2 regions of the Rheinheimera sp. F8 genome follow, and region 1 is predicted to be linked to the other one. Evidence: riboswitches for the same ligand, from Rfam matches in the RefSeq annotation. Region 1 holds a riboswitch; the other holds the start of a gene.
What was found. Region 1 has a riboswitch for manganese ahead of ATY27_RS04810 (TMEM165/GDT1 family protein). Riboswitches for the same ligand answer to the same signal wherever they lie in the genome.

Region 1 (4,789 bases):
ATGCTGGTCGACAACTCAGTGGTGGTGGTGGAAAGTATTTTCCGCGAACGTGCGCTCGATGGTGATGTCCGTCGGGCGACCGAGCGGGGGGTTTATCGGGTCAGTCTGGCAGTGCTGGCAGGTACTGCGACCACTGCGATTGTGTTTTTGCCCAACATCATAGGTCAGAAAGTCGATGTGACGGTATTTCTTGAACATGTCGCGATTGCTATCACTATTGCGCTGACGGTGTCTTTGCTGATGGCATTGACGTTGATTCCGTTGTTATCAACCCGGATTAAAAGTATCACCGGGGCTGAACATGCTGAGCCATCGAAACTGGATAAATTTTATGGCCGTACTTTGCGCTGGACTATGGCACATCCGCGCTGGTCGACGCTGATTGCGGTCGCATTGTTGTTCAGTATTGCCATCCCGATGCAGTTTATTTCCGGCGGCGATGAGAATGAAGGCGATACCAACCGGCTGTTCCTGAACTACAACATTCAGTCGAACTATGCGCTGGCGGAAGTCGAGCAGGAAGTCAGCCGGATGGAGTCCTATTTGTATGCCAACAAAGAGAAATTCTATATCGATTCGGTGTACAGCTATTACACACCGGGATTTGCCGTGTCTACCATCATGTTTATCGACAAATTACCGGTGCCATTACAGCAGGTGAAAGATGCGATCCGTAAAGATTGGCCGGTGCTGGTGCGCGGAAAACCACAGTTTGGCTGGGGTGATGCCGGCGGTGGGATGCAACTGCATTTACTGGGTCCTTCCACACAACAACTGACCAAACTGTCACAGGAACTGGTGCCTGTACTGAGCCAAATTAAAGGGCTGGAAGATGTGCGTTCTGAAGTGCAGGGGGGACAGAAAGAGCTGCAGATCCGGCTGAAACACGACGAATTACAGCGTCAGGGCCTGACTGCCCAAAATGTGGCGCAAGCGATTAGTCTGGCCTTACGTGGTAATAACCTGCGAACTTTCCGCACCCTGGATCAAGGCGAAGTGCAATTACGGGTGTTGTACGACGAAAAAGTAAGTCACTCCAGACAGGAACTGGAATCTATTCCGGTGAAACAACAAGGCACCGAAGTGGTTCGCCTGGCCGAGGTTGCAACATTAACGGTCAGTGACCGTTTGGGTGAGATCCGCCGCTTTAACCGGCAGACCGGCCTCGCTGTTGGCATGAACCTGAACAAAGACCTGAAAATGGATGATGCGAAAGACCAGATCAAAAAAGTGATGGAACAACTGCAGTTACCGCCAGGATATAGTTGGTCGTTTGAAGGCAGCTTCCAGTATCAGGATGAAGCGCAGGGCATTATGCAAATTAACATGCTACTGGCTGTTGCGATGATTTATCTGGTGATGGCGGCGTTGTTTGAAAGTCTGTTATTGCCAACTGCGGTGATTGGCTCGCTGTTATTCTCGATGGTCGGCGTGTTCTGGGCATTTTTAGTCACCGGAACAACCATGGGCATCATGGGGATGATCGGCATGCTGGTACTGATGGGCATTGTGGTCAACAACGGTATTGTATTGGTGGACCGCATCAACCAGATGCGTGAGGAACAGCCGGACGCGGCCTTGGTACCGTTAATTGTTGAGGCCTGTGAAGCGCGGTTGCGGCCCATCCTGATGACAGTGTCGACCACGGTACTAGGCTTGATCCCACTGGCATTTGGCGATGCGACTATCGGTGGTGGTGGCCCCGGTTATGCGCCGATGGCAATCGCGATCATTGGGGGGCTGGTGTTCTCGACGCTGACCAGTTTGTTACTGGTGCCATTAACATACTGGGGACTAATTAGACTCGGCATGTGGTGGAGCCGGTTTAATGTCCGTGCGCGCAACCGTGCTGATCGCTGGCTGCCAAAAGCGGCGAAATCAGAAAGCTGATCATCCAGTCTGCGGCAGCGCAATAGTTCCGCGCTGCCGTTGTTTCTGTATTTGCATATTTTACTTGCCTGACGTTTTGCCGCTGCTTAGAATGCACGCTTCCTGACTTGGGGGAGTAATCGCCATAAGCACCCTGCTTATGGGTTGCCGTCAACATACTTGTGCCAATGCACATGGCGGCAGCGGGACTTGCAACAGCAATGTTCTGATGAGACCTGAGACAGCGTCGTGGCCCAATGCGGGAGCCACAACGTTGTCTTTGGCTTAATCCCGCTGAGTACCCAAATGGACGCTTTTATTTCCTCTTTTACCGGTGTCGCTATCGCGGAGATCGGTGACAAAACCCAGCTACTTTCGTTATTCCTTGCCGCCCGGTTTCGTGCCCGTGGCGCGATAGTGGCTGGCATTTTAGTCGCAACTTTACTCAATCACGCAGCGTCAGCCTGGTTTGGTGCCTGGGTTGCGCAGTTTATCCCGGCGGGTTGGCATGCCTGGTTATTAGGCGGCTCTTTTATCGCTGTGGCTTTGTGGTTATTGATCCCGGATAAAGACGACAGCGAAGAAAACGCCATGCTGAAATACGGGGCTTTTGCTGCCAGCACCGTGTTGTTTTTCCTCGCGGAAATTGGGGATAAAACGCAAATTGCCACTGTGATCCTGGCTGCAACCTATGATGCAACGACATTGGTCATCATTGGTACCACTCTGGGCATGCTGGCGGCCAATGTGCCGGTGGTGTATTTCGGCAAGTATATTCTGGAAGTAGTGCCACTGGACTGGGCACGCCGCGTGGCTTGCGGCGTGTTTATGCTGTTAGGTGTGCTGACGATTGCAAAAGGCATGGCCTGGATTTAAAACCGCAGGCTCAGCTCCACGCCGGCAAACCATTGACCATCATCTGGCTGGCCATGGACCCAAGGGTCCAGCGCCGCCAGATATTCTTGCTCATAACTGCGCAAATAGCGGTAGCGGCCAAAAGCACGCAGGGACAGGTTATTGAGTTCGATGCCGGCGCCTACGCCGGCGAACCAGTCAATCGGTCCCATCTTTTCATAATGACCACCCCAGCGATCATAATAATCCTCCTCTTCTTCATCAAAGATCAGTTCATCCAACGCCAGACCGACTTCACCATACAGGCTGATGTTGTCAAACACACCGACCCGTACGGAGGTGTCCAGATTGACAAAATCCAGCTCCGGCTGATAACCGTTATGCTGGCCGTTATTGTCACTCTGGTAAGTCGCAACGCCAACCGCCAGCTGAAAATGCCGACCGGTCTGAAACAACCCGCCGAGGGTGGTGATCTGACCAAGATCATTGGCTTCATAACTGACATATGGAGATAACCAGGACACATCCGGGTCATCGACATAAACGACAGAGTGGGCGTGGCTGGAACTACAAGCAAAAGGCGAAAGGAGCAATAACAAACCGGGTAAGACGCTGCGGGTGATCATTTGGCTGTCCTGAATTGTGGCGGGATCACAGCCAATCTAGGCGGCTTAAAATTAACAGTGACTTAATATGCTGTGGCATCTGTGGCGGCTGAAAAACTGCATTGTGGAAGCGCAGGGCGGCCAGCGCTATAGTCTGCTGCAACGCCCCTTATCTTTTGGAAAGAAATCATGCTGCGTCTGGTATTGATCCCTTTTAGTCTGTTGTTGAGCCAGCCCTGTCAGGCCGAATGTTCGCCTGCCACTGTGCTTGCCGGTCACTGGCAAAGCGACGCTAATCAAAAAGGCAGTTATTGGCAGGAGCAGTGGAGCAAACTCGATGTCAACAACTGGCAGGGGCAGGGCCGCACAGTTAATCAGGCCGGTGCTGAGACCGGACGTGAAGAATTGCGGCTGCTGCGGATGAGCGGGCAGTGGTTTTATCTGGCGAAGGTCAGCCACAACCCGCTGCCGGTGGCGTTTGCCCTGACTGAATGCAGTGCAAGCCGCTTGCAGTTCGACAATCCGGCGCATGATTTCCCGAAAAGGCTGGTCTATCAGGCAGATAACGACCGCTTGTCCGTGGATGTGTCAGACGGCGCCGGCAAAGGCTTTCAGCTGAAATTTAAGCGGCAAACCAGCCAGTAATGGCAGTCGCATTCAGCAGAATACTTGAGTATAATGCTCAACCTTTTTTCGAGGCCCATGAGACATGGCTATGACCAGCACCACAGTTCCATCCCGAAAATCCGCTCCGGTCGAGCGTATGTCCGCCGAACGCGGTCTGTTTTCTTATCCAAAGTACCGCGGCGACAATTTTAAACCGGCGCCATTTTTACCAATGAGCAAGGCCGAGATGGCGAAGCTGGGCTGGGACTGTTGCGACATTATCCTGGTGGTTGGCGATGCTTATGTCGACCACCCGAGTTTTGGTATGGCGGTGGTGGGACGGATGCTGGAAAGCCAGGGTTTTCGCGTCGGCATCATCGCGCAACCCGACTGGAACAGCAAAGATGATTTTATGCGCCTCGGCAAACCGAAGCTGTTCTTCGGTGTGTCTGCCGGCAATATGGACTCGATGATCAACCGCTATACGGCGGATAAAAAACTGCGCCACGACGATGCCTATACGCCGAATAATGAAGGCGGTAAGCGGCCGGATCGCGCGGTCATTGTGTATTCGCAGCGCTGTAAAGAAGCATTTAAAGATGTACCTGTGGTGATTGGCGGTATTGAAGCCAGTCTGCGCCGCATTGCACATTATGACTACTGGCAGGAAAAAGTCCGCCGCTCCATTATTTTTGATGCCAAGGCCGAATTGCTGATTTACGGCAATGCCGAGCGGCCGCTGGTAGAAGTGGCGCACCGCCTGGCCGCAGGTGAAGCCATCAGTACTTTGCAGGATATCCGTGGTACTGCCGTGATCCGCAAAGAGCCATTGCCCGATTGGCGTGGTGTTGATT
Region 2 (4,789 bases), 1.7 Mb from region 1:
GCAAAGTACTGATGGCTTCACCTGCGGCCAGGCGGTGCGCCACTTCTACCAGCGGCCGCTCGGCATTGCCGTAAATCAGCAATTCGGCCTTGGCATCAAAAATAATGGAGCGGCGGACTTTTTCCTGCCAGTAGTCATAATGTGCAATGCGGCGCAGACTGGCTTCAATACCGCCAATCACCACAGGTACATCTTTAAATGCTTCTTTACAGCGCTGCGAATACACAATGACCGCGCGATCCGGCCGCTTACCGCCTTCATTATTCGGCGTATAGGCATCGTCGTGGCGCAGTTTTTTATCCGCCGTATAGCGGTTGATCATCGAGTCCATATTGCCGGCAGACACACCGAAGAACAGCTTCGGTTTGCCGAGGCGCATAAAATCATCTTTGCTGTTCCAGTCGGGTTGCGCGATGATGCCGACGCGAAAACCCTGGCTTTCCAGCATCCGTCCCACCACCGCCATACCAAAACTCGGGTGGTCGACATAAGCATCGCCAACCACCAGGATAATGTCGCAACAGTCCCAGCCCAGCTTCGCCATCTCGGCCTTGCTCATTGGTAAAAATGGCGCCGGTTTAAAATTGTCGCCGCGGTACTTTGGATAAGAAAACAGACCGCGTTCGGCGGACATACGCTCGACCGGAGCGGATTTTCGGGATGGAACTGTGGTGCTGGTCATAGCCATGTCTCATGGGCCTCGAAAAAAGGTTGAGCATTATACTCAAGTATTCTGCTGAATGCGACTGCCATTACTGGCTGGTTTGCCGCTTAAATTTCAGCTGAAAGCCTTTGCCGGCGCCGTCTGACACATCCACGGACAAGCGGTCGTTATCTGCCTGATAGACCAGCCTTTTCGGGAAATCATGCGCCGGATTGTCGAACTGCAAGCGGCTTGCACTGCATTCAGTCAGGGCAAACGCCACCGGCAGCGGGTTGTGGCTGACCTTCGCCAGATAAAACCACTGCCCGCTCATCCGCAGCAGCCGCAATTCTTCACGTCCGGTCTCAGCACCGGCCTGATTAACTGTGCGGCCCTGCCCCTGCCAGTTGTTGACATCGAGTTTGCTCCACTGCTCCTGCCAATAACTGCCTTTTTGATTAGCGTCGCTTTGCCAGTGACCGGCAAGCACAGTGGCAGGCGAACATTCGGCCTGACAGGGCTGGCTCAACAACAGACTAAAAGGGATCAATACCAGACGCAGCATGATTTCTTTCCAAAAGATAAGGGGCGTTGCAGCAGACTATAGCGCTGGCCGCCCTGCGCTTCCACAATGCAGTTTTTCAGCCGCCACAGATGCCACAGCATATTAAGTCACTGTTAATTTTAAGCCGCCTAGATTGGCTGTGATCCCGCCACAATTCAGGACAGCCAAATGATCACCCGCAGCGTCTTACCCGGTTTGTTATTGCTCCTTTCGCCTTTTGCTTGTAGTTCCAGCCACGCCCACTCTGTCGTTTATGTCGATGACCCGGATGTGTCCTGGTTATCTCCATATGTCAGTTATGAAGCCAATGATCTTGGTCAGATCACCACCCTCGGCGGGTTGTTTCAGACCGGTCGGCATTTTCAGCTGGCGGTTGGCGTTGCGACTTACCAGAGTGACAATAACGGCCAGCATAACGGTTATCAGCCGGAGCTGGATTTTGTCAATCTGGACACCTCCGTACGGGTCGGTGTGTTTGACAACATCAGCCTGTATGGTGAAGTCGGTCTGGCGTTGGATGAACTGATCTTTGATGAAGAAGAGGAGGATTATTATGATCGCTGGGGTGGTCATTATGAAAAGATGGGACCGATTGACTGGTTCGCCGGCGTAGGCGCCGGCATCGAACTCAATAACCTGTCCCTGCGTGCTTTTGGCCGCTACCGCTATTTGCGCAGTTATGAGCAAGAATATCTGGCGGCGCTGGACCCTTGGGTCCATGGCCAGCCAGATGATGGTCAATGGTTTGCCGGCGTGGAGCTGAGCCTGCGGTTTTAAATCCAGGCCATGCCTTTTGCAATCGTCAGCACACCTAACAGCATAAACACGCCGCAAGCCACGCGGCGTGCCCAGTCCAGTGGCACTACTTCCAGAATATACTTGCCGAAATACACCACCGGCACATTGGCCGCCAGCATGCCCAGAGTGGTACCAATGATGACCAATGTCGTTGCATCATAGGTTGCAGCCAGGATCACAGTGGCAATTTGCGTTTTATCCCCAATTTCCGCGAGGAAAAACAACACGGTGCTGGCAGCAAAAGCCCCGTATTTCAGCATGGCGTTTTCTTCGCTGTCGTCTTTATCCGGGATCAATAACCACAAAGCCACAGCGATAAAAGAGCCGCCTAATAACCAGGCATGCCAACCCGCCGGGATAAACTGCGCAACCCAGGCACCAAACCAGGCTGACGCTGCGTGATTGAGTAAAGTTGCGACTAAAATGCCAGCCACTATCGCGCCACGGGCACGAAACCGGGCGGCAAGGAATAACGAAAGTAGCTGGGTTTTGTCACCGATCTCCGCGATAGCGACACCGGTAAAAGAGGAAATAAAAGCGTCCATTTGGGTACTCAGCGGGATTAAGCCAAAGACAACGTTGTGGCTCCCGCATTGGGCCACGACGCTGTCTCAGGTCTCATCAGAACATTGCTGTTGCAAGTCCCGCTGCCGCCATGTGCATTGGCACAAGTATGTTGACGGCAACCCATAAGCAGGGTGCTTATGGCGATTACTCCCCCAAGTCAGGAAGCGTGCATTCTAAGCAGCGGCAAAACGTCAGGCAAGTAAAATATGCAAATACAGAAACAACGGCAGCGCGGAACTATTGCGCTGCCGCAGACTGGATGATCAGCTTTCTGATTTCGCCGCTTTTGGCAGCCAGCGATCAGCACGGTTGCGCGCACGGACATTAAACCGGCTCCACCACATGCCGAGTCTAATTAGTCCCCAGTATGTTAATGGCACCAGTAACAAACTGGTCAGCGTCGAGAACACCAGCCCCCCAATGATCGCGATTGCCATCGGCGCATAACCGGGGCCACCACCACCGATAGTCGCATCGCCAAATGCCAGTGGGATCAAGCCTAGTACCGTGGTCGACACTGTCATCAGGATGGGCCGCAACCGCGCTTCACAGGCCTCAACAATTAACGGTACCAAGGCCGCGTCCGGCTGTTCCTCACGCATCTGGTTGATGCGGTCCACCAATACAATACCGTTGTTGACCACAATGCCCATCAGTACCAGCATGCCGATCATCCCCATGATGCCCATGGTTGTTCCGGTGACTAAAAATGCCCAGAACACGCCGACCATCGAGAATAACAGCGAGCCAATCACCGCAGTTGGCAATAACAGACTTTCAAACAACGCCGCCATCACCAGATAAATCATCGCAACAGCCAGTAGCATGTTAATTTGCATAATGCCCTGCGCTTCATCCTGATACTGGAAGCTGCCTTCAAACGACCAACTATATCCTGGCGGTAACTGCAGTTGTTCCATCACTTTTTTGATCTGGTCTTTCGCATCATCCATTTTCAGGTCTTTGTTCAGGTTCATGCCAACAGCGAGGCCGGTCTGCCGGTTAAAGCGGCGGATCTCACCCAAACGGTCACTGACCGTTAATGTTGCAACCTCGGCCAGGCGAACCACTTCGGTGCCTTGTTGTTTCACCGGAATAGATTCCAGTTCCTGTCTGGAGTGACTTACTTTTTCGTCGTACAACACCCGTAATTGCACTTCGCCTTGATCCAGGGTGCGGAAAGTTCGCAGGTTATTACCACGTAAGGCCAGACTAATCGCTTGCGCCACATTTTGGGCAGTCAGGCCCTGACGCTGTAATTCGTCGTGTTTCAGCCGGATCTGCAGCTCTTTCTGTCCCCCCTGCACTTCAGAACGCACATCTTCCAGCCCTTTAATTTGGCTCAGTACAGGCACCAGTTCCTGTGACAGTTTGGTCAGTTGTTGTGTGGAAGGACCCAGTAAATGCAGTTGCATCCCACCGCCGGCATCACCCCAGCCAAACTGTGGTTTTCCGCGCACCAGCACCGGCCAATCTTTACGGATCGCATCTTTCACCTGCTGTAATGGCACCGGTAATTTGTCGATAAACATGATGGTAGACACGGCAAATCCCGGTGTGTAATAGCTGTACACCGAATCGATATAGAATTTCTCTTTGTTGGCATACAAATAGGACTCCATCCGGCTGACTTCCTGCTCGACTTCCGCCAGCGCATAGTTCGACTGAATGTTGTAGTTCAGGAACAGCCGGTTGGTATCGCCTTCATTCTCATCGCCGCCGGAAATAAACTGCATCGGGATGGCAATACTGAACAACAATGCGACCGCAATCAGCGTCGACCAGCGCGGATGTGCCATAGTCCAGCGCAAAGTACGGCCATAAAATTTATCCAGTTTCGATGGCTCAGCATGTTCAGCCCCGGTGATACTTTTAATCCGGGTTGATAACAACGGAATCAACGTCAATGCCATCAGCAAAGACACCGTCAGCGCAATAGTGATAGCAATCGCGACATGTTCAAGAAATACCGTCACATCGACTTTCTGACCTATGATGTTGGGCAAAAACACAATCGCAGTGGTCGCAGTACCTGCCAGCACTGCCAGACTGACCCGATAAACCCCCCGCTCGGTCGCCCGACGGACATCACCATCGAGCGCACGTTCGCGGAAAATACTTTCCACCACCACCACTGAGTTGTCGACCAGCATTCCCACCGCCAACATCAAGCCCATCATGCTGAGGACGTTCAGACTGTAGTCAAGGAAATACAT

Region 2: linked by a shared signal. The riboswitch ahead of ATY27_RS12295 (TMEM165/GDT1 family protein) and the one ahead of ATY27_RS04810 (TMEM165/GDT1 family protein) in region 1 are both predicted to bind manganese.

Annotation. Positions count from the first base shown of each region.
Region 1 is NZ_CP013656.1:1,055,161-1,059,949, reverse strand. Features, by position in the region: gene ATY27_RS04815 (efflux RND transporter permease subunit) at 1-1,890, shown strand, start outside; yybP-ykoY riboswitch at 1,989-2,172, shown strand; gene ATY27_RS04810 (TMEM165/GDT1 family protein) at 2,176-2,745, shown strand; gene ATY27_RS04805 (hypothetical protein) at 2,742-3,350, opposite strand; gene ATY27_RS04800 (DUF6265 family protein) at 3,519-3,974, shown strand; gene ATY27_RS04795 (YgiQ family radical SAM protein) at 4,093-4,789, shown strand, end outside.
Region 2 is NZ_CP013656.1:2,743,505-2,748,293, reverse strand. Features, by position in the region: gene ATY27_RS12310 (YgiQ family radical SAM protein) at 1-634, opposite strand, end outside; gene ATY27_RS12305 (DUF6265 family protein) at 753-1,208, opposite strand; gene ATY27_RS12300 (hypothetical protein) at 1,377-1,985, shown strand; gene ATY27_RS12295 (TMEM165/GDT1 family protein) at 1,982-2,551, opposite strand; yybP-ykoY riboswitch at 2,555-2,738, opposite strand; gene ATY27_RS12290 (efflux RND transporter permease subunit) at 2,837-4,789, opposite strand, start outside.